2 regions of the Anaerotruncus sp. AF02-27 genome follow, and region 1 is predicted to be linked to the other one. Evidence: a T-box and tRNA genes for the amino acid it is inferred to sense, from the RefSeq annotation. Region 1 holds a T-box; the other holds one or more tRNA genes.

Region 1 (17,900 bases):
GTCACGTTTACCGCGAACATCCGCTCCCACTCGCTGGCGGTGAGGTCGGTGAAGAGCTTCTGCTGGGCGATGCCGGCGTTGTTGACCAGCAGATCGATGTGCCCGAAATCCACGGTGGCTTTTTGCACCATCGCCTCGACTGCGGCCCGGTCGCTCACATCGGCCTGATAGACAGCCGCGTCGCAGCCGAGCGCCGCGAGTTCCGAAAGCAGGGATTTTGCCGCATCCTTTCGGGCATGATAATTGGCGGCCACCCGGTAACCTGCCCGCGCGAACTGCAAAGCGGTTTCGCGCCCGATGCCTCGGGAAGCCCCGGTGATGAGCACCGTTTTCGCCATCTTACAAAACACCTCACAAACAAAAGCTCCCGCCATTTGACGGGAGCCGGGATTCAATCGTTCAGGTAGCTTTTCACCAATAGTTGCAACAGCTCGTCGCGGTCGATTTTACGGATAAGCGCGCGTGCGTTGTTGTGCGTGGTGATATAGGTGGGGTCCTCCGAAAGGATGTAACCCACGATCTGGTTGATGGGATTGTATCCTTTTTGGCGCAGCGCGTCGTAAACCGCGGTGAGGATTTCCTTGAGCTGCTTTTCCTTATCCTCATGGATCGAAAAGGATATCGTTGGCTCGTGCATTACATCACCCCTTTCTGTTCGATTTGATATTTCCATTTTACAACAAAATTCGCCGCATGGCAATATGGACATGTAAATTTCACTGAGTTATTGTATGATGAAACTGTTAAGAATATGCGAAACGCTGCCGCGCGGCGATTGACAGGCATTTCCGGGGATGGTATAGTTTGGTCAAACGGTGCGAAGCCGGTACACGGAGGGATTACACTTGGAAGGAAAAACGCTTGCGCAGAAGGCCGCGGATGAGCTGGTGCGGCTCATCCGGGAACAAGGCAGCGCGCCAGGCGACAAACTGCCGAACGAATACGAACTATCGGCGCTGTTGGGTGTCGGGCGCAATACGGTACGCGAAGCGGTGCGGATGCTCGCCTCGCGCAACATCGTGGACATCCGGCAGGGCGCCGGAACCTTTGTTTCAGAGAAGATGGGGATCGCGGACGACCCGTTGGGCTTCACGCTGATTGAGGACCGGCGCAGGCTGGTGGCGGATCTTTTGCAGGTGCGCTGCATCATCGAGCCGCAGCTCGCGGCGCTCGCTGCCCAGAACGCCACCGCGCAGGATATCGGCGAGCTCGAGCGGCGATGCGGCGAAACCGAGGAGCTTATCGCGGCGAGAACGGATTTTTCCGACGCGGACCGCGCGTTCCATGTGCAGATTGCGCGGTGCAGCCACAATCTGGTCATGTCGAACCTTCTGCCGGTTATCAGCGCGGGTGTGACTTTTTTTGCCGCGCAGACCGAACGGGAGTTTGAACAGACAGTCGCCGCCCACCGCAAAATTTTCGAAGCGATTCGGGACCGGCGCGGCAGCGACGCGCAGCAGGCGATGCAGTTTCATCTGCTCTTCAACCAGAACCGCTTCCTCGATGCGAAATAGCCTTTTTTGCCCATTGGGAATTTTTCATTCCCAATGGGCAAAATCATAGGATGATTTCACTTTTCCTGTTTTGCCGCTCAATTTATAAAAAGCCTGTTATATAAGCGAAAAAGAAAAAATCCACTTGACATAAGGTACATGAAGTGTTATATATAACTTATAAATCATAGGATGATTTGGAGGCGGTCGGATGGAATCATTTGATGTGTTAATCATCGGTGCGGGCGTGATTGGCAGCGCTGTGGCGCGGGAGCTGACCCGCTGCAAGCTCAAAATCGGCGTGCTCGAAAAGAACAGGGATGTCTGCTTTGAAACGAGCGGACGCAATTCCGCCGTATTGCACGGCGGGTTTGCTTATGATACCGGGACGCTCAAGGCGCGGCTCTGCGTGGAGGGGAATCGGGAGTTCGACGCGGCGGCCAGGGAGCTCGACGTGCCGTATAAACGCACCGGGAAGGTATTGGTGGGCAATACGCCCGAGGACCGTGAACGGCTTTTGCAGACGATTGAAACGGGGCGCGTGAACGGTGCGTCCGGTCTTTCGATGATCGATAAAAAGCGGCTGCACGAACTGGTTCCGGCGGTTGTTGGCGAGTTTGCCATGCTTTCCGAGACAAGCGGTATCCTTGATCCGTTCCAATATGCGGTCGCGCTCGCGGAGAACGCCTGCATGAACGGCGCGAAATTCTTCTTCGATCACGAAGTAAATAGTCTTGCACGGGAAGAAAACGCCTGGACGGTGCAGACCAGCCGCGGCGTGCTGCGTGCCCGATGGGTGGTCAATGCGGCGGGGCTCGGCTGCGGGAAGGTGTCTGACATGCTCGGGATCAAAGGCTACCGCATCCTCGGTTCGCGCGGCACCTACATCGTGCTTGACAAGCGCACCGGTCCGCTCTTGCCGATGCCGGTCTATCCGGTGCCAAGCAACACCTATATGGGGATTCACGTTACGCCTACAGTCGACGGGAACGTCATTGTCGGGCCGGACGCCGAATACATTGACGATTTTTCCTATTATGGCGTGCCACAAAAGAATATCGATTATCTCGCCAAGAGTGCGTCCGATCTCTGGCCCTGTATCCGAAAGCCCGATTATATCCGTACATACGCGGGCATCCTGCCCAAATGGGTGACAGAAGACGGCGTGATCCACGACTTCACCATTGAAGTGCGCGACGACCTTGCGCCGAATGCCGTGAATCTTGTCGGGATCGAGTCGCCGGGCCTCACCGCCGCGCTGCCGATCGCCCGTCACGCGATCGGGCTGATCGCCGCGCGTGAACGGCTGGAACCAAATCCGGCCTTCAACCCGCGCCGCAAGGGGATCGTCCGGTTCGCGGAAAAGTCCCCGGAAGAACAGGCTGCGCTGGTCGCGGAGAACCCGGATTACGGAGAGATCATCTGCCGCTGCGAAAAGATCACCCGGGCGGAGATTTTACAGGCGGTGCACAACCCGCTCGGCACGGACACGATGGCAGGCGTCAAATACCGCACCCGGTCGATGATGGGCCGCTGTCAGGGCGGCTACTGTCAGATGCGCATCGCGCAGATTCTGGAGGAGGAGCTGGGCAAACGCCCCGAAGAGGTGCTCTATGCGCGCACCGGTTCCGAAATCTTCACGGGGAAGGTGAGGGAAGCATGATGCAAAAGAAGGACGTCATCATCATCGGCGCGGGTCCGGCGGGGCTTGCCGCGGCCGTTGCGCTCCATAAAAAAGGGGTGCGGGACATCCTGCTGCTCGAACGGGAGAAAACGCCGGGCGGCATCCTGCGTCAGTGTATCCATGACGGCTTTGGGCTGACCCGATTTAAAACCTCCCTGTCCGGCCCGGAATATGCGCAGCACTTTACTGATGAGGCCGAAACGCTCGAAATTCGCTGCATCACCGGCGCGACGGTGCTTTCGGTCACGCGGGACAAGGTGGTGACCGCCGTTTCACGGGAAGGGCTGCAAAGCTGGCAGGCGAAAGCAGTGGTTCTGGCGATGGGATGCCGGGAGCGCACCCGCGGCGCGCTGGCGATCCCGGGAGAACGCCCGGCGGGCGTGTTCACCGCGGGCGTTGCGCAGAGTTATATCAATCTTTATAACCGGATGATCGGCAGGCGGGCCGTCATCTTGGGATCGGGCGACATCGGCATGATCATGGCGCGCCGCCTCACACTGGAGGGCGTGCAGGTGGCGGGGGTTTTTGAAATCCAGCCGTATGCGAGCGGCCTGCCGCGCAATGTCGAGCAATGTCTCAATGATTACGGCATTCCGTTGTATTTAAGCCGTACGGTTACCGATGTCCACGGCCGGGCGCGGCTGACCGGCGTAACCGTTTCGCAGGTGGACGAGAACCTGCGGCCAATCCCCGGCACGGAACAGGATTATGAATGCGATACCCTGATCCTTTCGGTGGGACTCATCCCGGAGAATGAGCTTTCGCTCGATGCGGGTATTGCGCTGGATCCGCGCACCCGGGGAGCAGTGGTCGATGAGCATCTGATGACCGGCGTGGATGGCATTTTCGCGGCGGGGAACGTCCTGCATGTGCACGACCTCGTGGATTTTGTTTCGCTCGAGGCGGAATCGCTGGCCGATTCGGTGGCCGGGTATCTCACGCACGGCGGCCTTCCGGCCTGTCCGCTCGCGGTGAAGGCCGATGAAAACATCGGCTATACAGTGCCGCAGAAGATCAGTGGAAAATCGGATTTCACCTTGTCGCTGCGGGTAAAAAAGCCGATGCGCGACTGTGAGATCCAACTCATCCAGACGGGCAGGACGGTGAAAACCGTCCGGATGCGCAATGCGCTCCCGGCCGAGATGATCCGTATCCCGGTGGAAAAGGAACAGCTCTCGGAGGATGGGGAACTGGAGGTGTGTATCGTATGCTGATGGAATATACCTGTATCATCTGTCCAAACGGGTGTGGTCTTGAAGCGGAGATCGTGGACGGAAAAATTCGTTCCATCAAAGGCGCGCGCTGTGAGCGTGGCCGGATGTATATCGAACAGGAACTGTCCGACCCGCAACGCAACATCGCCACATCGGTGCTGGTGGAAGGCGGGACGCTGCCGCTTTGCAGCGTGCGGCTGTCCGGCCCAATCCCCAAGGGGAAGATTTTTGACGTGATGGCGGAAATTCGCGCGGCCCGTCTTACCGCACCAGTCAAGGCTGGAACGGTCGTGCTTGGAAATGTTCTGGGCCTTGGCCGCGACGTGATTGCCACCAAAAATATACCGGCTGGATAAAAAATCCCCGGAGCGGCATTTTTGCCGTTCCGGGGATTTTCTGTGATTTCGGGGTCAGCGCCCGTCCTCCTCGGCGCAGGGAAGAAAATACTGCGGACAGTCCTCCAAAATCCGCTGCTCGTCGGCCTTATAGCGTGCCACGTGGTTTTGGATCTCCCGCACGGCGACCTGGGCGTTGCGGCTTTTGAAGGCTTCGAGGATCAGCTCGTGTTCCGCAACCGCATGAGGAGCGCTCAGGCTTTGCAGGCAAAGACAGCGCATGATGTTGTACTGCCCGAGCAGGCGGGACATCGCCTCATAGATGCGCCCGGAGCGGGCGATCCGGAAGATGGCGGCATGGAAAGCGTTATCCAGCTCGATCAGCTGCTCATAGTTTTCCTGCTCCAGATAGAATTTCTGCATGTAGAGGTTGTTTTCCAGCTCCTGCAGGTCTTTCTGCGTGGCAAGCCCGCACGCGGTTTCGGTCATGGCCGATTCGAGGATATACCGCGCGCGTTTGGCCTCATCGATCAGGCTGGTATCGATGAGCGAGACGCGGCTGCCGCGCTGTGGGAGTACGTCCACCAGGCGCAGCCGCGACAGATAGGAGAGCGCCTCCCGCACAGGGGTCCGGCTCACGCCAAGAATCTGCGAAAGGGCCGATTCATTGATCGGCTGCCCGGGTTTCAGGATCAGGTGCAGGATATTGTGATGCAGAACCCGGAAAGCGTAATCCCCCGCCGGTTCCCGGGGGCGGCGTTCGAGAAGCGTCAGCATAATTATGAGGGCCCTCCCAGATTGGTTTTAATGATTTATTATAAACCGGCGGGAATCCGCCTGTCAACCGGCGGGGGGAAGGGCGCGAGTTTTTTCAAAATGTGTCTAAATTGTAAATAGCGGTGGAAGCATTGGAAAAATGGCCGGATATCCGTGTGGGACTGTGGAATACGAGGCAAAAACATCGAAAAAATAGACAGGATATCTCCGCAAAAAATTGACAGAATTTACAAAAATCTATAAAATCGATGATACATATTGCGAAAACTTCTCATTCATGCTAGCATGCTAGTTGAAGGATTCTTTAGAAGCAATGGGGGAACAGGGATGAATCTGACAGTCTACCCATCCCTGCCGTCCGAACCGGCGGGGGAATATGTCTACCGTGTGCTGCGCAAGAACATCCTGGCCGGGAACCTCCTGCCGGGCGAATGCCTTGGCCCAACAGAGATCGGCAAACTGCTGCAGGTCAGCCGCACGCCGCTGCAAAGCGCGTCAGTGCGTTTGATGACCGAAGGCTTGCTCAAAATTTATCCGCAGCGCGGGTCGTATGTGTCGCGGATCGATATGAAACGGGTTTATGAGGCAACCTGCATGCGCAACCTGCTCGAACAGGCGGCGATGCGCGTCCTCTGTACCGAGGGCATCGGCCGGGAAGGCCTGATGCAGCTGCAGGCGAACCTGATCCAGCAGAACTTCAGTTTTGAGCAAAAGCAGACCTGCGACGTCTTCGAACTGGATAACGCTTTCCATGAGCTGCTGTTTTCGCTTGCCGGCATGTCTCTCGCAAACGAAGCGCTGCAGAGTATTTCGGCCGACCAGTACCGGGTGCGGCTTTTGAAACTGCAGGCGCGGTTTCGCTGGGAACAGACGGTCGCCGAACATACCGGGATCATCGCCGCGATCCAGGCAAGAGACGTGGAAGCCGGGCTTCTGCGCAGCAATGAACATCTTTCCCGGATTTCCTGGGATCTGGAAACGATCCATGAGCAGCATCCGGATTATTTTGAAAACTGGGAGAGCTTCCCGCCGCGCGCCTTTTGCAAACGCCGGGAAAGCTTCTACACAATCTATCGCAACAGCGATGATAACGCCGCGCTGGAAGACTGAACTTTCGGGATATAAAAACGTCGAAAATGAGCCGCAGACAACTGAGAAGGTCATACCGGCCTTCGGCTGGAGCTCTACAAATATAAAAAACAGAGGTGCTTGCAAAATGAAAATGACATTCAGATGGTATGGAGAAGGCAACGACAGTGTAACCCTCAAGCAAATCAAACAGATCCCGGGCTGCACCGGCCTGATGGGCGTGCTTGACCAGTATGCCGCGGGCGAGGTCTGGCCGCTTGACGTGATCCGGGACTATGTCAAACACGTCAATGACGCCGGCCTCGAGGTCGAGGTCATCGAGAGCGTCAACGTCCATGAGGACATCAAGCTCGGCCTGCCGACCCGCGACAAGTATATCGCCAACTACATCGAGACCATCGAAAACCTGGCCAAATGCGGGATCAAGGTGATCGTCTACAACTTTATGCCGGTGCTCGACTGGCTGCGCACCGATCTGGCGCGTGAAATTCCGGAGGATGGCTCGAACTCGCTCTATTTCGATGAGCAGGAACTGCTCGGCATGACCCCGCTCGAAATTGTCGAGAACACTGCGAAGAATTCGAACGGATTCACCCTGCCGGGCTGGGAGCCCGCGCGTCTGAAGGAACTGGAGCATGTGCTTGAGCTCTATAAATCGGTTGATGAGGACAAACTGCGCGAAAACTACAAATACTTCCTTGAGAAGATCATCCCGACCTGCGAGAAGGTCGGCATCAAGATGGCCTGCCATCCGGACGATCCCGCGTGGCCGATTTTCGGCCTGCCGCGCATCGCGCATTCGCAGGACGACTATGACAAGATCGTGGCCCTGGTCGACAGCCCCTGCAACACCGTCTGCCTGTGCACCGGTTCGCTCGGCTCGAACCCCGAAAATGATATCCCCGCGATCATCCGCCATTTCGGTGAGAAAAACCGCATCGGCTGCATGCATGTGCGCAACGTCAAATATCTCGGCTATCACAAATTCCGTGAGGCGTCGCACCTTTCGAGCGACGGTTCGCTTGACATGTACGCCATCATGAAGGCGATCTATGACACCTGCCCGGATACCTATGTCCGCCCTGACCACGGTCGCATGATCTGGGATGAAAAAGCGCGTCCGGGTTACGGCCTCTATGACCGCGCGCTGGGCATCACCTACCTGAATGGAATCTGGGAAGCGCTTGAGAAACAAGGCAAATAAGAAAGAAGGCAATCATTGTGAAAGCAGTTAAAATTCCGGAGCCTTGGAAGGTGGAGCTGGTTGAGCTCCCGAAACCGGAACCCAAACAGGGTGAGGCACTTTTAAAGGTGCATATGGCGGGTATCTGCGGCTCGGATATCGGGGCGTTCCGCGGCGCCAACAGCCTGGTGAGTTATCCGCGTGTGATCGGCCATGAAATCGCGGGGGAGATCCTTTCGATCCCGCAGGACAACAAAAAGGGCCTCAAACCGGGAGACAAGGTGATCGTGGATCCATATCTCTACTGCGGGGAGTGCTATCCCTGTTCTATCGGGCGCACCAACTGCTGTACCAGCCTGCGTGTACTGGGCGTGCATATCGAGGGCGGCATGGCGGAGTATTTCACCCACCCGGCGGATATGCTTGTGAAGGTTCCGGATGACATGGAGTGGGAGCTGATCCCGCTGGCTGAACCGCTGACCATCGCGCTGCATGGCTTGCACCGCGCGCAGTTGAAAGCCGGCGAGCATATCGCCATCTCCGGCGCGGGACCGATCGGGCTGCTGGCCGCGATGGGCGCGCTCCATTACGGCGCGGAGCCGATCCTGATTGACCTGGTCGAGGAGCGCCTGCAGATGGCGCGGGAATTGGGGGTGCGCTGCACTGTCAACCTGGCCAAGGAGAATCTGGAAGAGAAGATCAAGGAATACACGAATGGTCGTATGGCGCAGGTAGCGATGGAAGCGTCCGGCGCAAAGCCCGCGATCCTCAATGCCTTCAATATTGTGGCAAACGCGGGCCGCGTCATCCTGACCGGCTGGCCGAAGGACGCCACCGAGATCGACACCGGCCTTTTCACCCGCAAAGAGCTTGATGTCCGCGGTGCGCGCACCAGCGCGGGCGAATTCGAGGAGGCAGTGGAGCTGATCTATACAGGCAAGGTGGACGCGCGCGGGATCCTCACCAAGGTGATTTCGCTCGAGGAAGCTCCTGAAACGATCATCGACATCGAAAAAAATCCCGGCGATTATCTGAAAGTCAACGTCCGGATGAACTGATCCGGGAAACGGGCAGGGCGGACGGCCGCAGAGATGCGGCTGTCCGCCCTGTTTTTGCGCGCAAAAAAGGGCCGTTCCCAAACTTTTGGTTTGGGGACGGCCCTCCCGTTTTCCGGTGATCAGCTTCGGATTTCCGCGCCCAGGTTTTTCAGGGCCTTGAGCACCCGTTTGATGGCCGCGTCGGCTTCCTCGTCGGTGAGGGTGCGGTCGGCAGCGCGCAGGGTCAGGCTGTAGGCGACGCTCTTTTTGCCTTTGGCAACCTGTTCACCTCGATAGACGTCGAACAGGCCCACATGCTCGAGGATATTGCCGACCGCCGAACGGATGGCCTTTTCGAGCGAGGCGACCGGAGTCTCGTCATCGCAGATGAGCGCGAGATCGCGGGTGGAAGCAGGGAACTTTGGCAGCGGGCTGTAACCTTCCTCCGGAGCGACATGCCCGAATAGGAGCATTTCGTCGAGGCAGGCGATGTAGGCGCGCGTGCCGATCTGATAGTTCTCACAGACCGCCGGATGCACTTCCCCGACCATACCGAGCAGTGTGCCGTCAAGCGTGACCTTCGCGCAGCGTCCGGGATGGTAAGACGGATGGTCCTTGCAGGCTTCATATTCCACGCCTTTTATACCCAGCGCCTTGAACATCGTTTCGAGGATACCCTTGAGCGAGAAGAAGTCATGTTCCTCGCCGTACATGCCGATGGTGACGAACGGGCGTTCCTCTGGAAGATCCTGGCCATCTTTCGGGAGGTAGACGTTACCGATTTCGTAGAGCGCGGCAGACTTGTTGCGGTTGTTGTAGTTGCGGGAGAGCACCTCAAGCATCGACGGCACCACGGTGGTGCGCATGACGCTGGTGTCTTCGCCAAGTGGATTCTGGATCACCACGCAGTTGCGGTATTCGCTCTGCGCGGGCAGGCGGATCTTGTCGTAATATTTGGGGCTGATGAACGAATAGGTGGAGACTTCATAGAGTCCCTGCGCCTGTAGAATCCGGTTGATTGCGCGCTCAAATTTCTGTTCCGGGGTATATTTTCCGTTTGCCACGCCACGGATCGCGGTGGACGGGATCTTGTCATAGCCGTAAAAACGCGCGACCTCCTCGGAGATATCCGCTTTGTGTTCGAGATCGAGCCGGAAAGAGGGCGGGATCACACAGCCATCCTCGAATCTGCATCCGAGCCGCGTCAAAATACGGCGCATCTCTTCCTCCGCGACTTCGATGCCGATGAAGCGGTTGATCCACGCGGGATCGAACGGGATGCGGCGCGGTTCGTGATCCGAGTTGTCCACGTCGATCATGCCGCCGATCACCTCGCCTGCGCCGAGCAGCTCGCAGAGCTCGCAGGCGCGTTCGACTGCCGGAATGCAGGTAGCCGGGTCGAGCTGTTTTTCAAAGCGGCTGGAGGCTTCGGTGCGCATACCGAGCTTTTTGGCGGTGGTGCGAACCGACGCGCCATTGAAGCATGCCGACTCGAAAACGATCATATTGGTGTCGTCCATGATGCCGCTCATTTCGCCGCCCATGACGCCCGCGACTGCGGAAGGTTTCTTCGCGTCGGCAATGGCGAGCATGTCGGAGGTGAGGGTGCGTTCCACCCCATCCAGGGTCATGATCTGTTCGCCGTCTTTTGCGCGCCGCACGATGATCTCGCCGCCCTCGACATACTTGTGGTCGAAGGCGTGCATCGGCTGGCCGTATTCGAGCATGACGTAGTTGGTGATATCGACGATATTGTTGATCGGGCGTACGCCGCAGGCACGCAGACGCTCGCGCAGCCAGCGCGGGGACGGTTCGATTTTGATGTTCTTGACCATCCGGGCGACATAGCGCGGGCAGAGGTCGGGCGCTTCCACCTTGACCGAAAGATAGCGGCTGATATCGTCGGTCGTGTGTTTCACGACCGGAGCAGGAAGGTTGAGCGGCTTATCGAAGGTGATGGCCGCCTCGCGCGCAAGACCGGCGACTGACATGCAGTCGGGACGGTTGGAGGTGATCTCGAACTCGACGCAGGTGTCATTGAGCCCGATCGCGCTCTGGATGTCCTGTCCAGGTTTCATATCCGGCTCCTCGAGAATGAAGATGCCGTCCTCAATCGCATATGGAAAATCGTGAGCAGTGAGCCCGAGCTCGGAAAGTGAGCAGAGCATGCCATTGCTTTCCACGCCGCGCAGTTTGCCCTTTTTGATGTGTTTGCCGCCGGGCAGGTCCGAGTCATGCAGCGCGGTGGGGACATAGTCCCCCTGTTTGACGTTCTGGGCACCGGTGACGATCTGAACAGGTTCTCCAGCGCCGACGTCCACCTGGCAGATGAACATGTGATCGGAATCCGGATGCCGGACGATTTCAGTCACCTTGCCGACCACCACGTTGCGGATTTCGCTGCCCTCGGTTTCCCAGCCTTCCACCTTGGAGCCGGACATGGTCATCGCTTCCGCGAAAGCACGCGGCGCGGCGTCCCGGACATCCACATAATCATAAAGCCATCTCATTGACAGATTCATATTGTTAAGCCTCCGTAAATTTCAAAATGGTTCTTGCCCGCGGATTTAAAACTGGCTCAGAAACCGGACGTCGTTTTCATAGAAGAGCCGCAGGTCGTCGATGTTGTAACGGCGCATGACGATCCGCTCGAGTCCCATGCCGAACGCGAAGCCGCTGTACTCCTCCGGATCGATCCCACAGTTTGAAAGCACCTTCGGATGTACCATGCCGCAGCCGAGGATCTCGATCCAGCCTTCACCCTTACAGAGCCGGCAGCCTTCGCCGTGACAGGCGAAGCACTGGAAGTCCATCTCGGCAGAAGGTTCGGTGAACGGGAAGTGGTGCGGACGGAAACGCACGACCGATTCCTCGCCGTACAGCCGCTTGACAAACATCTCAAGGGTCCCTTTGAGGTCGGCCATGGTGATCCCCTTGTCGACAACCAGCCCTTCAATCTGATGGAACAGCGGGGAATGGGTTGCATCGACGGCGTCCGAGCGATAGACACGTCCGGGGGAGATGATGCGGATGGGGGGCTTTTGCTTTTCCATGGTGCGCACCTGCACCGGGGAAGTCTGGGAACGCAAAAGGACGTTGTCCGAGATGTAGAAGGTGTCCTGCGTGTCCCGCGCGGGGTGGTCCTTCGGGATGTTGAGCGCTTCAAAGTTATAATAGTCGAGCTCGACCTCGGGGCCCTCCGCGATCGAGAAGCCCATGCCGAGGAAGATTTCCTTGATCTCGTCGAGCACCTTGGAAAGCGGGTGCGCTTTGCCCAGCGGCGCGGCCTTTCCAGGCATGGTCACGTCGAGCTTTTCCGCCTCGAGCTTTTTCTCAAGCATCGCGGCCTTCAGAGCCGCGGCTTTCTCATCGATCAGCGCTTCGATCGAAGTGCGCACTTCGTTTGCAAACGCGCCGACCTTCGGGCGCTCCTCGGCGGAGAGGGATCCCATCTGCTTTAAGATCGCGGTGAGCTCGCCTTTTTTCCCCAGATACCTGACGCGCAGTTCATCGAGCGCCTTGGGGTCGGAAACATCGGCCAAAGCCTTTGCTGCCTGCTCTTTGATGTTTTGCAGAGCGTTTAACATAGCTGTATCATCCTTTACATCGTTTTAAAAAATAAAAAAAGCCGTCCGTCCGCAAAGGGACGAACAGCATTCAAGCCAATCCGTGGTACCACCCAAATTTCCGCCTTGTATCGCAAAACGGACACTTCTGCGCAGGATAACGGCTGCGGGCCGTCGCCGCCTACTGTTGTTTCAGCAGCACCGCTCACGGGTGAACTTCACAAAATGGAGCATTCCGGTTTGCTTTCAGCCGGTGACAAACCTCTCTGGAGCAGCTCCGGGTTTTGTTACTCTCCCGGTCGTCGCGTTATAACTAGATTTTACTATAACATGTTCCCCATTCAAATGCAAGGGGTATTTTTGCATGTTCCGGCACGCGGCGGTTTTCTTCCCGCACTGCGGGCGAAAAAGACTAGAGACTCTTGGAAATGCTCTTCAGGTATTCCCGGAACCCGTCCCCAATTTCAGGATGGGCAAGCCCCACTTCGACGATGGCCTGCAGGATGCCGAGCTTGTTGCCTATGTCGTAGCGGACGCCCTCGTATTCGACGCCCATCATGTCGCCGCGTTTTGCAAAAGCGCGCATCGCGTCGGTGAGCTGGATTTCGCCGTTGCGGGAAGGGGGGGTCTGTTCGATCAGTTCGAAGATGTCCGGGGTCAGCACGCAGCGGCCGAGGATGGCAAAATTAGAAAGAATCTCAGACGGGAGCGGCTTTTCGATCATGTCGAACACCTGGTAGACGCGGTCCTGAACCTGCTTGACGTCAAGCGTGCAATAGCTCGGAAGCAGTTCGGCCGCCACCGGCTTGATGCCGACGACGCTTTTGCCGTACTGCTCGTTGACGGCCATCAGCTGGCCGATCGCGGGCTTTTCCGAAATGATGACGTCGTCGCCGTAAAGGACGGCAAACGGTTCGCTGCCGACAAAGGATTTCGCACACCAGACCGCGTGGCCGAGCCCGCGGGTTTCCTTTTGGCGGACATATTGGATGTTCGCCAGATGCGCGAGCGAGACCACCGTATCGTAAAGATCCTGTTTGCCGGAAGAAAGCAGTTTTTCCTCAAGTTCCGGCGCATGATCAAAGTGATCCTCAATGAGACTCTTGCCGCGGTTGGTGATGATCAGGATGTCCTCGATGCCGGAAGCGACCGCTTCCTCGACGATATACTGAATCGCGGGCTTGTCCACAATGGGGAGCATCTCCTTCGGGACAGCTTTGGATGCGGGAAGCACCCGGGTGCCGAGCCCAGCGGCGGGGATAACTGCTTTGCGTACCTTCACGAATAACCCTCCGTAATTTTCAAATCTTCCTTTTTAAACGGCGACAATGCCCGCGATGAGGAAGCAGACCATAAAATAGCATGCAATGACGCTGCCAAGCACCGCGATGACAGCCGCCCGGCTGGTGCGCCCGCGGTATGCCAGTTCGTCGACATAGGCGCGGTCATCCGCAACCTGCCCGTTCTGATCGAGAAACCGGGCGCGGATATTTTTCACGCTGCGCAGGACGAACCCCATATAGAAGCGATTGGCAAACGCTGCAAAAGCAATCGAGATGCCGAAGGTGAAATAGCGCATATACGGGAGAACCGCCCAGGCCCACAGGTTGGTCTGCGGGATGAATTCCGCAGGCATGATACCCATGCTGATATCTTCTATATTGGCTAAAATAAAAGCGGTATATTCCGGCATGACGAAGAAAGTGGGAATCTGGGTCAGTACGACGAGGCCCAGAAGCAGGCCGCCGAAGAAATACATCTTGCGGTAGAAGAAATAGAGGAAATTGAAGATGAGTGCGCAGAAATTGAAGCTGACCGGCGAACCTTCCGCCATTTTTTTAAAACGCGGAAGAAAGTACTGGGAATTTTCCCCGATAAACAGCGCCGCATCCCGCGCGGTAACGCCGTCGATTTCCTCTTCCGGGGAAAGTCCGCCAAACGCCAGGGTATAAGCGTTCTGGAAGGGCGTCTGCGCGCTGCCGAACCCATTCGCCCCATAGGGCGGCGGGGCCTGCCGGGGCTGCACGGCGGGGCCTTTGAGCGGCGCGCCGCAAATCTGGCAGAAAAGACCGGTCGTTGGGTTGTGCGCCCCGCAGGCGGGGCAGGCCGTGCTGTCTCCGGAAGCGGCCCCGTCTTTTGAGCCTTGGACGGACCGGTCCTCCTGCCGGCCGCCTTCCGGTTGCCAGGTATGTCCTTTGATATGCAGTTCGTCCAGGGCGCAGTGGCCAAGCTGCCGATAGCATTCGCGGTGATGGGGGGCGCCGCAGATTGGGCACACCACGATATCGTCATCATCCGTGAAGCGTTTCTTGCACACCGGGCAATGAACACCTGTATAGTTTGCCAAAAGATCAACTCCTGAGATAGAATTCCAATCGAATGCCGATACTTCTAAAATCTCATAATACAGAAAGATACTGGAAATTTCAAGGGCGTAATTATGAACATTTCGTATTGGGGCCCGGGAAAGCCTGCGGGAACAAGATTTTCTTTACATTTTACGGGGAAAATACTATAATATTTGCGTATATGAATTTTGCTAGATTTTAACAAGGAATGGTGCAACGGAATGTTACAATTTGAAGAACTGCGGCTGCGGCTGGAGGGGCATAAGGACGAGCTTGCCGACCTGGCGCAGGCGATCGGTTACGAAGGGCTCAGGCGCAAGCTGGCCGAGCTGGAGGAAAAGACCACTGTCCCTGGCTTCTGGAACGACGTGGAAAAATCCCAGCAGAACCAGCTCGAGACCGCCAAGGTCCGCGCCAAGCTGGAGGGCTGCGACGGGCTCGGCCGCCTTTACGACGACACGCTGACCCTCATCGAGCTGGCTAATGAGGAGGAGGACGAGTCGGTCTATCCGGAAGCGCTGGCGGATGTGGAAAAATTTGAACAGGAGCTGGAGACCCAGAAGCTTTCGACACTGCTGACCGGCGAATACGATGCGAACAACGCAATCCTCACCTTCCATGCGGGCGCGGGCGGCACCGAGGCGCAGGACTGGGCCCAGATGCTTTACCGGATGTATACCCGATGGTCCGAGCGCCATGGCTATAAATATCGAATTCTTGATTATCTCGACGGGGATGAGGCTGGCATCAAGAGCGCGTCGATCCTGATCGAAGGCACCAACGCTTACGGTTTCCTGCGTTCCGAATCGGGCGTGCACCGGCTGGTGCGCGTCTCGCCATTCGATGCGTCCGGCCGGCGGCACACCTCGTTCGCGTCGCTCGAGGTCATCCCCGAGCTGCCGGATGACAAGACGGTGGAAATTGACCCTGAGGATATCAAGATGGAAGTGTTCCGTTCGTCCGGCGCGGGCGGCCAGCACATCAATAAAACCTCCTCGGCGGTGCGCCTCATCCATATCCCGACCGGCATCGTGGTCTCCTGCCAGAATGAGCGCAGCCAGTTCCAGAACCGCGAGATGTGTATGAAGATGCTGACCGCGAAGCTGGTGGAAATCAAGGAGCGCGAGCACCTCGAAAACATCAACGAGATCAAGGGCGAGCAGATGCAGATTGCGTGGGGCTCGCAGATCCGTTCTTATGTGTTCATGCCTTACACCCTGGCCAAAGACCACCGCACCGGTTTTGAGATGGGCAACATCAATGCGGTGATGGACGGCGACCTCGATGGATTTATCAACGCCTACCTCAAGGCGGCGAGCCTCGGCACGCTCGGCAGCGGCGGCGCGGACGACTGATTGGATGACGAAATTGGGGGAAAGCGGTATGTGGGCGGTCTATGCGGTTGGCTCGGCGGTGTTTGCTGCGCTGACCTCGATCCTGGCAAAGATCGGCATTGAAAATGTAAACTCAAACCTGGCCACCGCCATCCGGACAGTGGTGGTGCTGGTGCTCGCGTGGGGGATGGTGTTCCTGACCGGAAGCCAGAGCGGCATCAAGGATATTTCCCAGAAAAGTATGCTGTTCCTGGTGCTTTCCGGGCTTGCGACCGGGCTTTCCTGGCTCTGCTACTACAGAGCGCTGCAGATTGGGCAAGCGAGCAAGGTGGTCCCGATTGACAAATGCAGCGTGATCATCACGCTGGTGATGGCCTTTCTCATCCTGCATGAGCCGTTCACCGTGAAGGCGCTGATCGGATCGTTCCTGATCCTGGCGGGCACCCTGTTTATGGTACTGTAATAAAAATTGCACAAAGGCTCTCCGGCCTTTTCTGGCCGGAGAGCCTTTGTATATTTTCCGGCGGTTTCGGTCAACCTGAAACTGGGTGATAAAATATGGGAAAAAGAGCAATTTCAATCTATGTGGCGCTCGTCTTGATGTTCACGGGGCTGCTTTGCCGGATGTATATGCTTTCCGCGCAAGGGGATCTGCTCGCTTCGGCGGCGCATAGCCAGAGCACCTATCTTCTGGACGTAGACCGGACCCGCGGACTTATTTACGACTGTAATTTAAAGCCTTTGGTGGCCCAGAAGAAACGGACGGTGGCCGCGGTGCTGCCGTCGCCGGAGGCAAACGCCGCGCTCACAGTCGCAATCCGCGAGGAAGGCGAACAGTTCGATTTCGACCCGCAGGCGCAGAAGCCGTACACTGTACCTCTGGAGGAGGCTTCGGTCTATGCGAAAAATGTGGATATGTTCGACGTGGTACAGCGGTATTCGGACGGGCAGCTCGCTCCGCACATCATCGGTTACCTGAATCCTGAAAAGACCGATGGCGCTGCGGGGATCGAGATGGCTTACAACGATCTGCTGCGGCAGTATGACGGCAGCCTGCAGCTGCGGTATACGCTCGATGCGGTCGGCCGTACGATGTCGACCATGGCGCCTGAGGTGGTGAAAAACAACTACGAGAGCGATGGCGGCGTGGTGCTGACCCTAGACGCGGACATCCAGTGGGCGGCGCAGTATGCGATGCGGGAGGTGGAAAAAGGAGCGGCGGTTGTGATGGATGTGGAAAACGGGAACATCCTGGCTTCTGTTTCGATGCCCGCTTATGATCCAAACGATCTGGCGGCCAGCCTCAAGGACCCGGACAGCCCGTTCGTCAACCGTGCGTTTTCGCAGTACAGCGTCGGCTCTACCTTCAAGCTTGTGACCGCTGCGGCAGCGCTTGAATCTGGGATCGGACGTTTTGCGCCTTATAACTGCGAAGGATATATCGATGTGGACGGACATATCTTTTACTGCCACTGGCGCAACGGCCACGGCGAGATCGACATGAAAAAAGCGGTCGAGGTTTCCTGCAACCCGTTTTTTATCAATCTGGGGCTTGAAACAGGCGGAAAGCGGATCGTTTCAATGGCCCGTGACATCGGATTTACCCGCGCCGCGCAGTTCACCGACGACATCAAAACCCAGAGCGGCACCCTTCCGGACGAAGCGGAACTCGAGAACCCTGCAGCGGTTGCAAACCTTTCGTTTGGACAAGGAAGCCTGACCGCGACGCCGGTGCAGATCGCGCAGATGATCTGCACCGTGGCAAACGGCGGCTACGCGGTCACGCCGCGGCTGGTGGAGGGGTTTACCGACAACGGCCGCACCATCTATGAGCATGCGA
Region 2 (11,029 bases), on a different contig from region 1:
AATAGAAGCATCAACTGAAAAGGAGTGACGAAACGTGTGCAAACCAAACTTTCGGCACGAATACAAGCATTATATCAATTATGCCGATTATCTTTCCCTGCGCCAGCGGCTGCGGCAGGTTGCCGCCCGTGACCGCCACGCCGGGCCGAACGGCTCCTATACGGTGCACAGCCTCTATTTCGACAATCTTGACAACAAAGCGCTTCGTGAAAAACTGGATGGGGTCAACCACCGGGAGAAGTTCCGTATCCGGTATTATAACAGCGACACCTCCTTTCTGCGGCTCGAAAAGAAGAGCAAACACAACAGCCTGGGCTGTAAGCAGTCTGCCGTCATCACCCCGGAAGAGTGCGGACGCATTCTTTCCAGAGACATCGAATGGATGCAAAGCGACCGCCGCGAACTGGTGATGGAACTTTACCGCAAGATCCGCTGCCAGCTTCTGCGCCCCAAAACGCCCGTCGTCTACGATCGGGAAGCCTACCTTTATCCGGCCGGAAATGTGCGGATCACGGTTGACAGCCGGATCCGCATGGGGCTCTCCTGCGCGGATTTCCTTTTTCCGGACGCTCCCTGCATCCTCGCGAAAAGCCCGATGATCCTCGAGGTAAAATATGACGCTTTCCTGCCCGATCTCATCGGCAGCATCGTACAGGAACGCAGCCGTCAATCCTCCGCTTTCTCCAAGTACGCCGCCTGCCGCGCCGCCGGCGGTTACCTTTGAGCCTGTAAAAAAATAGAAAGGGGTCGATTTCCATGACCTTCAACGATATTTTTAAATCCAGTTTTCTTGAAAAAACCTCCTCTTTTTCGATCCTCGACATGTCATTGGCCTTGCTGCTTGCCTTCGCGCTCGGGCTTTTTATCTTCGCGGTCTACCGAAAGACCTTCAACGGCGTGATGTATTCCGCCTCGTTCGGCGTCTCGCTGATGGCCATGACCCTCATCACCACCCTCATCATCCTTGCGGTCACCTCAAACGTCATCCTTTCACTCGGTATGGTCGGTGCGCTGTCGATCGTGCGTTTCCGCACGGCCATCAAGGAACCTATGGATATCGCCTTCCTTTTCTGGTCGATTTCCGCGGGTATTGTCACCGGCGCGGGGCTTCTGCCGCTCGCGGTGCTCGGCTCGCTCTTCATCGGGCTTATCCTCGTGCTCTTTGTCAATAAAAAAAGTTCTGATAACCCCTATATTCTGGTGGTCAGCTGCGAAAATGATGAAGCGGAAGCCGAAGTCAATCGTTTTATCAATGAAGCGGTGAAAAAGTCCCTGCTCAAATCGAAAACCGTTTCGGCAGGCGGCATCGAACTGACTGTGGAAGTGCGTCTTCGCCAGATGGCCACCCATTTTGTCAATGAGCTGAGCGCTCTGCCCAATGTGACCAGCGCCGTACTCGTCAGTTACAATGGCGAGTACATGTCCTGATGGTGACGCAATGATGACCGAAAAACGGTTCTGGGTCCTGTCCGCGGCTGTGACGGCGCTGGCGGTTCTGCTGGTGCTGCTGATGTTTTTTGCGCCGCGGGAGATGACAGAGCGGCTTTCCACCGGCCAACCCGCCTATGTGGAAAAACTTTTCGGGCAGGATATCCTGACGATGGATATCCGGATGGACCCAAACGAATGGGAGGCGATGCTCGAAAACGCCCGCGCGGAAGAATATACGGCCTGCGATGTAACCGTGAACGGCACGCTTTATACTTCCGCGGCGATCCGTCCCAAAGGCAACACAAGCCTCACCGGTGTTTCAAACATGGATTCCGACCGGTACAGCTTCAAGATCAAATTTGACGAGTATGTTGATGGCCAGACCTGCCAGGGGCTTTCCAAACTGGTGCTCAACAATCTTTACGCAGACGCAACCTATATGAAGGAATTTCTCTCCTACGATCTGCTCGGCTGGATTGGGGTGCCTTCCCCTTGCTTCACCTACGCTGAGATCACCCTCAACGGCGAGCCCTTCGGCCTGTATCTGGCGCTCGAACCTCTGGAGGAGGAATTTGCCGAGCGCAGTTTTGGAAGCGATTACGGCGCGCTCTACAAGCCGGAGAGCGAAGGCGGGGGCAGCGGACTCGGCGGAAGCGGAAATGACCTTGTCTACACCGACAATGACCCCAACAGTTATTCCGCAATCTTCAAAAACGCCGTTTTTAAAACGCGTGAAGAAGATGAGATTCGCGTGATCGAAGCACTCGAACATCTTGACAAAGGCGAAGATTTGGCGCAGTATATTGATGTTGATGAAGTGCTTCGGTATTTTGCCGCGAACGTCTTCCTGGTCAATCTGGACAGCTACCTGAGCAACCTCAAGCATAACTATTACCTCTATGAGCAGGATGGGCGGCTTTCGATGCTTCCGTGGGACTACAATCTCTCGTTCGGCGCGCACCAGATCCATTCGGCATCGGACGCGGTCAATTTTCCCATCGACACCCCTTATTCCGGCACTTCGGCGGAGAAATCCCCGATCCTGGCCAAATTGCTCGAGGTGGAGGAATACCGGGGACTTTATCACCAGCATCTGAAAAAGATCGCCAACGAATACTTCCTGGGCGGCCGGTTCACCGATCAAATCAGCCGGATTGACAAGCTGATCGCCCCGTATGTGCAGACCGACGCAACCGCTTTCTACTCCTATACGGAATACCAAAAGGCGGCCGACACCCTCAAAGCTTACGGCCTTTTGCGCGCGCAGAGCGTATCGGGCCAGCTGGACGGATCGATCCCCTCCACCACCGAAGGCCAGCAGGCGGATTCTTCCGGTCTTGTGGACGCTTCGGCCATCACGCTGTCCGATATGGGCCAGATGAATATGGGCGGCAGGGGCGGCGCACAGAATCCAGACTGGCGCGGGGAAGCAAAAAAGCCTTCCGATGCGCAGCCGCCATCCCCCGATGAAACCGCGGACAGGCAAGCTCCGCCGGATGGCGGCGCGGCAGGCTTGGAGTTTCCGGGCATGCCGCCCAAAAGTATGCCGGAAGGCGTCATGGGCGGGCAAAGCGGTAAAAACGGCGTTCTGCCGGACTTTTCCGCAGCGGATGCGCGGGCGTTCGCAGATAAGGGCGGTGTCCGCCGGATGGAAGAAGGCCCGCAGAATGGCTGGCCGCCGGACGGCGGAGGCTTTCCCGGCGATCCGGAAGCATCGCGCGGACAGCCTGAAGCTGCCCTTTCCCGGGAAACGCTCATACAGGCAGGCCTCTGCCTGGGCATTCTGCTCATCGGTCTCTGTTTTGTCTCATGCTTCCGGCGCAGGAAACTGGGCCGGCTGAATTAAACCTTTGGAAAACTGGAGGAAAACACCCATGTGGAAAAAGCTTGTTTCATGCACCTGCGCGCTGATGTGCGCCTGCCTGATTCCGACGGTATCCTTTGCCGCGGACGGCACGCCGGTCCTGTCCGGTGAAAGCGAAGCTTGCGCGCTCACAAAGATCTATTACTACCAGCCGCTTTCTGACGGAGGCAGCGGGAACTATTCGATCCGCAGCGATTCGGTCTATTGCACCGTGACCGAACGGATCACCGATGACGGAGGGGACTGCTACCGCGTGGCGGACAGCACCCCGCTTTCAGACACTTCGCTTTTCCGCCGCAAGAGTGAAATCAACATCGGCGCAAACTATGTCCGGCAGATCTCCGCAACCGACCGCGAAAACGAAAATGCCACCGGCAGCAATTTCTGCTTGAAGCTCACAAAGGATTATTCCGGGCAGGACACGGTTATCGAGTTTCAGAACACCTATACCGCGCTGCAGGATGCAACGCTGCAGGTCTATTCCGCCGCCAATCCCAAAGACCTGCGGGAGATGACCATCCGCAAAGGCGCACAGTTTACGGCAGTCAGCCGGATTTCCCTCAACGACCGCACCACATCGGTCAGCAACTACCCGGTGGAAACGCTCAAGGACGCCCGCGGCACAAAATAATAAAACAGACAAAAGGAGCTTCCCGATCCGTGGGAAGCTCCTTTTTTTACTTGACCGCGCGCCGCCGCGGCCCTACAATAGGGTCAGAACCTTTTATGGAGGCGCCGATATGAAAAATTCCACCTTGTGTTATATCGAACGGGACGGCCAATACCTGATGCTGCACCGCGTGAAGAAAGAAAACGATGAGAACCACGATAAATGGATCGGCATCGGCGGGAAATTTGAGGATGGGGAAAGCCCCGAGGATTGCGTCCTGCGCGAGGTGAAGGAGGAAACCGGCCTCACCCTGTCCGCGTGGGAATACCGCGGCATCGTGACCTTTGTTTCCGACCGCTACGAAACCGAATATATGCACCTGTTCACGTCCGGCGCCTTCACAGGGGAGCTCATCACCTGCGACGAAGGGGAGCTCGCCTGGATTGCAAAGGAAAGGCTGGCCGAGCTCCCTCTTTGGGAAGGCGACAAAATCTTCCTGCGGCTCATCTCCGGGCCAGGGCCGTTCTTTTCTTTAAAGCTCGTCTATGAAGGGGATCGGCTGCTTTCCGCCACGCTCAATGGAAAGCCCATCTGAACAGCGCGCTCACCCCTGCATTTTCGCCTGGTATGCCGCCTCGAGCGCCTCGATACGCACGTCAATTTCCTCCTTTGAGACCTTGTCCCACAGGCTTTCATCCGGCTCTGTGGAGGCCAGCTCGCCTTCCAGCACAAACGGCGCGGATTCCGTGAGCCTCTCCCCGGCAAAATACCAGCCATATTCGGAAGTCTCGGCTGCTTCCCGCGTTTCAAAGGTATCCATCGTTTCATCGTTGCAAAGCACAGCAACCTCTGTTGAGGACGTTTGCCGGTCCTGGGAAAAGCATTCGGTCCAGCGCTGCTCCCATACTGTAAACTCACCGTCTTGGCCGTATTGGAAGCTGAGGCGGATTTCGTAATTTTCGAATCCGTGCCCGCCGGCGCCTTCCATCCCAAGGAGCGTTTCACCGGCCGCCCCGGTGAACAGGAAGAATTCGTTCGGGCCGTTTGCCGTTTCATAGCCGCCGAGAATTTCCGAGCAGTCACCGGAAAGGCCCAACACCGTATGGCTGCCGCCCCAGTTGCCCATACTTTCCACCACCAGTTCGGGCATACCGTCAAGATTGTAATCCGCCAGTCCGAGCTCATACTGCATCAGCGGGAACTGCCCGCTGTTGAGAAACGCAAAGGCCGCCGCGGACGCGCGTGCAAAAGGATCTGTGATGCCGCGCAGATCGGCGGTCATGCCGTCGGGAGCCGCCGCGCCGGCCTCCCCTGGCGGCTCTGGATCGATGCTGTCCGGCTGTGAAACTTCCAGGTCCGCCGATTTCAAGCCGCTCGCTGCGCTTTGCACCTGCACATAGGTTTCGGGAGGCCTGGTTTTCACGCTGCAGCCGAATGAAACCAGCGCCGCCAGCAGCGCCAAAAATCCCGCGATCCACCTTTTTCCCATGACGGGTCCTCCTCATCCAGTTCTTTTTCGTTCAATCAGTGCCGGTTTGAAACGGTTTTCATGCACGATAAAAAACAGGACTCATTTTTATCCAAAAATGAGTCCTGTTTCGTGGAGGCGCCACCCGGAATCGGACCGGGGAATGGGAGTTTTGCAGACTCCTGCCTTACCGCTTGGCTATGGCGCCAGATTCCATATACTATAGTATATGGAAAAAGAGACATTGTGATACACAATCGCCTCTTTTTGTTGGAGCGGGTTACGAGGTTCGAACTCGCTACCTCCACCTTGGCAAGGTGGCGCTCTACCAAATGAGCTAAACCCGCGAATGGTGCCTTCGGTCGGAATCGAACCAACGACACGAGGATTTTCAGTCCTCTGCTCTACCAACTGAGCTACAAAGGCACATCCCAAAAAGGGAAAATGGCGACCCGGATGGAATAGGCTCTACCCGCGGTCTAAAAACATGCCCCCGGCATGTTTTTGCTGCTTTCGCAGCCGACCTGTCCTCGCCCCATTCGGGTCGAAAACAGTGGAAGCACCTGCGGTGCAAAGAAAATGGCGACCCGGATGGGGCTCGAACCCACGACCTCTAGCGTGACAGGCTAGCGTTCTAACCAACTGAACTCCCGGGCCATAAAACATCTGAAACGGCTGGTGGGAACTACAGGGCTCGAACCTGTGACCCCCTGCTTGTAAGGCAGGTGCTCTCCCAGCTGAGCTAAGCTCCCGTACGTCTTTCCGAACAGTGCGTTATTTATTATAAATGCTGGGGGCATATTTGTCAATAGTGTTTTGCATCTTTTGTAAAATTCTGCCCCAATTTTTCCATATATGGGGGATGAGTTCAAGCCCCATCCCCCATATTCAGCTCAGTCTCCGAAAGAAATCCCCAAATTGCGTGCGGTGGCAACCATTTGATTATCAACCGGCACCAGTTTGGTTTTGCCCGCTACCTCCTCCAGAGGGTTATGCATCACCATATTGTGCTGTTCGGCAACCGTTACGCCAAAAATTCCGTCAGCCACCAACCCCGCCGCATAGACGCCGAATTGGGAGGCCAGCACCCGGTCGTAGGCGCTCGGCGCTCCGCCGCGTATGAAATGTCCCGGAACCACCATCCGGGTCTCAAAACCCGCTTGTGCTTCGATGGTGCGGGCAATCCGGTTGGAGGCGGTCACCTCCCCCGCCGCCGCGCGGCGTTCGGCCCGTTCCTTCTTTTTCAGTTTCGCCTCTTCCACATCAAACGCGCCTTCCGCTACCGCCAGGATCGAGAACCCGCGTCCCCGCTCCGCGCGGCGCTCAACCGCCTTGATGACCTTGTTGATGTCATAGGGGATCTCCGGGATCAGGATCACATCCGCGCCGCCCGCGATCCCGGTATAAAGGGTCAGCCAGCCCGCCTTGTTGCCCATCAGCTCAATGACCATCACCCGTTTGTGGCTGCTCGCGGTCGTGTGCACCCGGTCGACCACCTCGGTGCCCAGATCGACCGCTGTATGGAAGCCGAAGGTCACATCGGTGCCCCAGATGTCGTTGTCGATTGTTTTGGGCAAGCCGATCACATTGAGCCCTTCCAGATGCAGAAGATTCGCCGTCTTGTGTGTGCCGTTGCCGCCCAGCGTCAGAAGGCAGTCAAGCTTCATCTTTTTATAGTTGCCCTTCATCCGGGCAACCTTGTCCACATCATCTTCGACAACCTTCATCATCTTGTAAGGCGTGCGTGCGGTGCCCAGGATCGTGCCGCCCTGCGTCAAAATCCCGGAAAAATCCGACTGCTTCATCTCATGATATTCGCCCTCGATCAGCCCCTTGAAACCGTCCACGATCCCCACAATCTCCACATCGTCCAGCTTCTGATAAAGCGCCTTGGCAACGCCCCGGATCGTTGCATTCAATCCGGGGCAGTCCCCGCCCGCCGTCAAAATACCCACTCTCATTGCCACTTTGTTATTCCTCCTTGTATTACGCCCTGTTCCAGGAAAGCCAGAAAAGCAGCCCGTATTCCGCCACGGTAATGAGCGGGATACCCCAGACGAAATACCAGTGTTTCGTCTTGTGACGGAACAGATACATCCCCGCCCATACGCCAGGGCCACCCCCCAAAAGCGCCGCGGTAAAAAAGGTTTTCTCCGCGACCCGCCAGGCATGATGTTTTGCTTTCCATTTATCGATCCCCACTAAGATCAGGACGGCCACGTTTACGATTGCCAGATAATAAAACAAATATGTCTGCATAGTGTTCCCTTTCTTTGTCTTTTTATCTGCATTCATTATAGCACCAGGTTTTTTCAATTACTATCCTTTTTTATGGACGCAAAAAGGAAGCGGCCAGCTGGGGCCGCTTCCCTGGATTTCAAAAACGTCTTTCAATAACGGTTGTCGAAGATGCGGGTGGACTTCTTTTCGCTGCGCGGCAGATCACCGACGCCCACCGGCTTCGGAACAATTGTGATGCCGATCTTCACTTTAAAAGTATCGCGCAAAAGGTCTGCAAACGACGCGCGGTCTACGCCGGTTTCGGTTTCCACAAACAGGGTCATGATGTCCTTGCCGTTCAAGTGGTCGATCATCACCTGGTACTCGCTCGACGCGCCCGGAATATCGCGCAGAAGTTCGTCGATCTGGCTGGGGAAGATATTGACCCCTTTGACCTTGACCATATCGTCGGTGCGGCCGACCAGCGTATCGATGCGCGGATAGTCAAGTCCGCATTTGCAGTCGCCCGGCAGGAAGCGGGTGAGGTCGTGGGTGCGGTAACGGATGAGCGGCGCGCCCTCCTTTTTGAGGGTGGTGATGACCAGTTCGCCAACCTGTCCATCTGGAACGACTTCGCCGGTCTTGGGGTCGATGATCTCAAAATAAAGGTAATCGTCCCAGTAGTGCATCCCGCATTCGTAATCGCAGCTCATGCCGATGCCCGGGCCATAGACCTCGGTCAGGCCGTAGATGTCGTAGAGCTGCACGCCCAGCTCGGACGCAATCCGTTTGCGCATCTTTTCGCCCCAGCGCTCGGACCCGATGATCCCCTTCTTCAGATGAATCTGATCCGCAATCCCGCGCCGGGCAATCTCCTCAGCCAGCAGCAGCGCATAGGAGGAGGTCGCGGTCAGAACCGTGGACTTTAAGTCCACCATCATCCGCAGCTGCTTGTCGGTATTGCCCGGTCCCATCGGCACGACCATCGCGCCCAGAAGCTCCGCGCCCGCCTGAAAACCGATTCCCGCCGTCCAGAGTCCATATCCCGGCGTGATCTGGATGCGGTCGAGACGGGTCACGCCAGCCGTCTCATAGCAGCGCTTAAACATGATTGCCCAGTCTTCGACATCCTTCCGGGTATATGGGATAATGACCGGGGTTCCCGTCGTGCCGGAAGAGGAATGGATGCGCACGATCTCCTCATCCGGGACCGCCTGCAATCCGAGCGGATACGCTTCGCGCAGGTCGCCCTTCCAGGTAAACGGGAGCTTCTCAAAATCTTCCTGCGACTGGATGGCGTCGATATCGACCCCCTCCAGCTTGTTTTTATAAAAGCCCTCCTGGCCGGTCAGCTTTTTGAGCTGCGCCTTGATCAGGTCGAACTGCTGCTGCTTCATCTTCATAACAAACAACTCCTGTCATATTAAAAACTGCTGGATAAAAACAAAAACACCTGTCCTTTTGCAAGGACAGGTGTAAAACCTGCGGTACCACCTTGATTGATGTCAGAGACATCCACCTCATCAGAACGCCAACACGCTCCTCGCCCTGTAACGTGGGCCAACGTCGCGGGATACTCAGGTTTGAACCTTTTCATCGCGCCCTCGGGAGTCCATTTGTCCGCCCCGCGTTCCGTCCGGGCTCTCAGCATTCCCGGCTCTCTGTGCGTGCGCCTGCGGTTTTATCTCTCCGTCAACGGTTTTGTTTTCTCTATTAAAGCACCAACTTTGCCGGTTGTCAAGAGGTAAAATGCAGATTGCGCCCTGCGAGCGTCCCGCTTTTGCGCCTGTCGGCGCGGGGTTGCTCCGCAGGGGCAGTTTCTTGTGCGCACAAGAAACCGCCAAAAGAATGCGCGCAAGGGGACTAGCCATCCCCTTGCGAAACCCCGGCAGATGCCTTGTCAAGTCCCGCTCCGCAAGCGCACCCCACAGGCAGTCAGCTCAAGGCTGAATCCGACGTTTCATGCCCCCTGCGCCGCAAAGGTGCAAGCAGCGTGGTGCGCGGCATGGATTTCCCGTTCATTTTGCGGGCACCGCCCGCGCGCCGAGCGAAAGCGCCTTACGGTTTAATTCCAGGTATTTTGCGGGCACGCGCGCCTCGACCGTCTTTTGCATCTCATCCATCGTCACACCCAGCTTTCCGGAGGCGACAGCCGCGCCGAGCAGCGCGACGTTCAGCACCTTTGGCGAGCCGCACGCGGCGCAGATCGCCTCCCCGTCGACCAGGATGACGTCCGGAACATTTTCCCTGAGGTAGTCGAGCATTACGGCCCCGTCGTATGCCGCGCCGCCGAGCGACGCTGTCACCGGCATGATCGCCTTTTGCGCGGCGATGACCGTGCCGCCATTTTTTAGATACGGCAGACAGCGCACCGCTTCGCCCGGTTCAAACCCGATGAGCAGGTCCGCCGTGCCGAGCGGGATGAGCGGGGAATATACTTCCTCCCCGACGCGCACATGGCTCACGACACAACCGCCGCGCTGCGCCATGCCGATCGTCTCGGCGGTGCGTGCAAAAAAGCCTTTGTCCATCGCGGCCTGGGCAATCAGGCGGGAGGCGAGCACCGTCCCCTGTCCGCCCACGCCGGCAAGCAATACATTCAGCTCCATCATCTTGCACCTCCCACAGCGATCGCGCCGGCCGGGCAGACCTGCGCGCAAATGGTACAGCCGTAGCACATCGACGGCTCAATCACCGCTTTGCCGTTCTCCATTGAGATTGCCGGGCAGCCGAGCTCCCGGATACATTTTTTGCACCCGATGCAGCGGCCTGCGTCCACCGTATGTAAAGTCAGAGGCTTTGTCACCGCGATACAGGGCGATTCAAAGATGACTGCCGACACCCCATCCACTGCGGCTGCTTCCCTTACGGCCTTCACCGCCGCGTCGAGATCGAGCGGGTTCACCCGTGTGACAGACTTCACGCCGATTGTCCCGAGCACCTTCGCGATGCTCACCTTTTCCACCACGTTGCCCATCATTGTGCGCCCGGTGCCCGGGTGCGGCTGATGTCCGGTCATCGCGGTGGTCGAATTGTCAAGTACAATCAGGACGATATTTGTTTCATTATACACAGCGTTGATAACGCCGGTGATTCCAGAGGCAAAGAAGGTCGAATCCCCGATAAAAGCAAAATTGACCGTATCCGGTTCGGCGCGGTGCAGTCCCTGGGCGATGGTCACGTCCGCGCCCATGCACAGGCAGGTGTCCACCATATCGAGCGGCATGGCGTTTCCAAGCGTATAGCAGCCGATATCGCCGGAGAATACTGCTTTCCTGCCCTTCATCGCCTGCTTGACCGCATAGAACGAAGCCCGGTGCGGACAGCCCGCGCAGAGCACCGGCGGGCGCACTGGCAGCGGAGGCGTTTTGCGCGGCTGCTGCGCCGGAAGTGGGATTCCAAGATAAGCAGCAAGCGAAATTTTTGCCAGTTCTGT

The links. A T-box is a leader RNA that pairs with one kind of tRNA and senses whether it is charged. The one in region 1 lies ahead of pheS (phenylalanine--tRNA ligase subunit alpha), so its partner is inferred to be a tRNA-Phe.
Region 2: it encodes a tRNA-Phe, which carries the amino acid that the T-box ahead of pheS (phenylalanine--tRNA ligase subunit alpha) is inferred to sense. The anticodon was not compared.

Annotation. Positions count from the first base shown of each region.
Region 1 is NZ_QSBX01000017.1:2,993-20,892, reverse strand. It holds gene ymfI (elongation factor P 5-aminopentanone reductase) at 1-338, opposite strand, end outside; gene DWV16_RS12720 (IreB family regulatory phosphoprotein) at 392-637, opposite strand; gene DWV16_RS12715 (FadR/GntR family transcriptional regulator) at 846-1,514, shown strand; gene DWV16_RS12710 (NAD(P)/FAD-dependent oxidoreductase) at 1,705-3,156, shown strand; gene DWV16_RS12705 (NAD(P)/FAD-dependent oxidoreductase) at 3,153-4,391, shown strand; gene DWV16_RS12700 (DUF1667 domain-containing protein) at 4,385-4,747, shown strand; gene DWV16_RS12695 (GntR family transcriptional regulator) at 4,802-5,503, opposite strand; gene DWV16_RS12690 (GntR family transcriptional regulator) at 5,831-6,613, shown strand; gene uxuA (mannonate dehydratase) at 6,720-7,796, shown strand; gene DWV16_RS12680 (zinc-binding alcohol dehydrogenase family protein) at 7,814-8,833, shown strand; gene pheT (phenylalanine--tRNA ligase subunit beta) at 8,953-11,334, opposite strand; gene pheS (phenylalanine--tRNA ligase subunit alpha) at 11,380-12,399, opposite strand; T-box leader at 12,452-12,690, opposite strand; gene galU (UTP--glucose-1-phosphate uridylyltransferase GalU) at 12,791-13,660, opposite strand; gene DWV16_RS12660 (RING finger protein) at 13,694-14,725, opposite strand; gene prfB (peptide chain release factor 2) at 14,948-16,081, shown strand; gene DWV16_RS12650 (EamA family transporter) at 16,110-16,523, shown strand; gene DWV16_RS12645 (penicillin-binding protein 2) at 16,619-17,900, shown strand, end outside.
Region 2 is NZ_QSBX01000045.1:283-11,311, forward strand. It holds partial or broken gene DWV16_RS19435 (hypothetical protein) at 1-28, shown strand, start outside; gene DWV16_RS18020 (polyphosphate polymerase domain-containing protein) at 35-724, shown strand; gene DWV16_RS18025 (DUF4956 domain-containing protein) at 757-1,428, shown strand; gene DWV16_RS18030 (CotH kinase family protein) at 1,439-3,277, shown strand; gene DWV16_RS18035 (hypothetical protein) at 3,306-3,926, shown strand; gene DWV16_RS18040 (8-oxo-dGTP diphosphatase) at 4,036-4,500, shown strand; gene DWV16_RS18045 (hypothetical protein) at 4,510-5,394, opposite strand; tRNA gene DWV16_RS18050 (tRNA-Cys) at 5,507-5,581, opposite strand; tRNA gene DWV16_RS18055 (tRNA-Gly) at 5,645-5,720, opposite strand; tRNA gene DWV16_RS18060 (tRNA-Phe) at 5,724-5,799, opposite strand; tRNA gene DWV16_RS18065 (tRNA-Asp) at 5,954-6,030, opposite strand; tRNA gene DWV16_RS18070 (tRNA-Val) at 6,050-6,125, opposite strand; gene DWV16_RS18075 (6-phosphofructokinase) at 6,267-7,340, opposite strand; gene DWV16_RS18080 (DUF1294 domain-containing protein) at 7,360-7,632, opposite strand; gene DWV16_RS18085 (phenylacetate--CoA ligase family protein) at 7,764-8,996, opposite strand; gene DWV16_RS18090 (indolepyruvate oxidoreductase subunit beta) at 9,612-10,202, opposite strand; gene iorA (indolepyruvate ferredoxin oxidoreductase subunit alpha) at 10,202-11,029, opposite strand, start outside.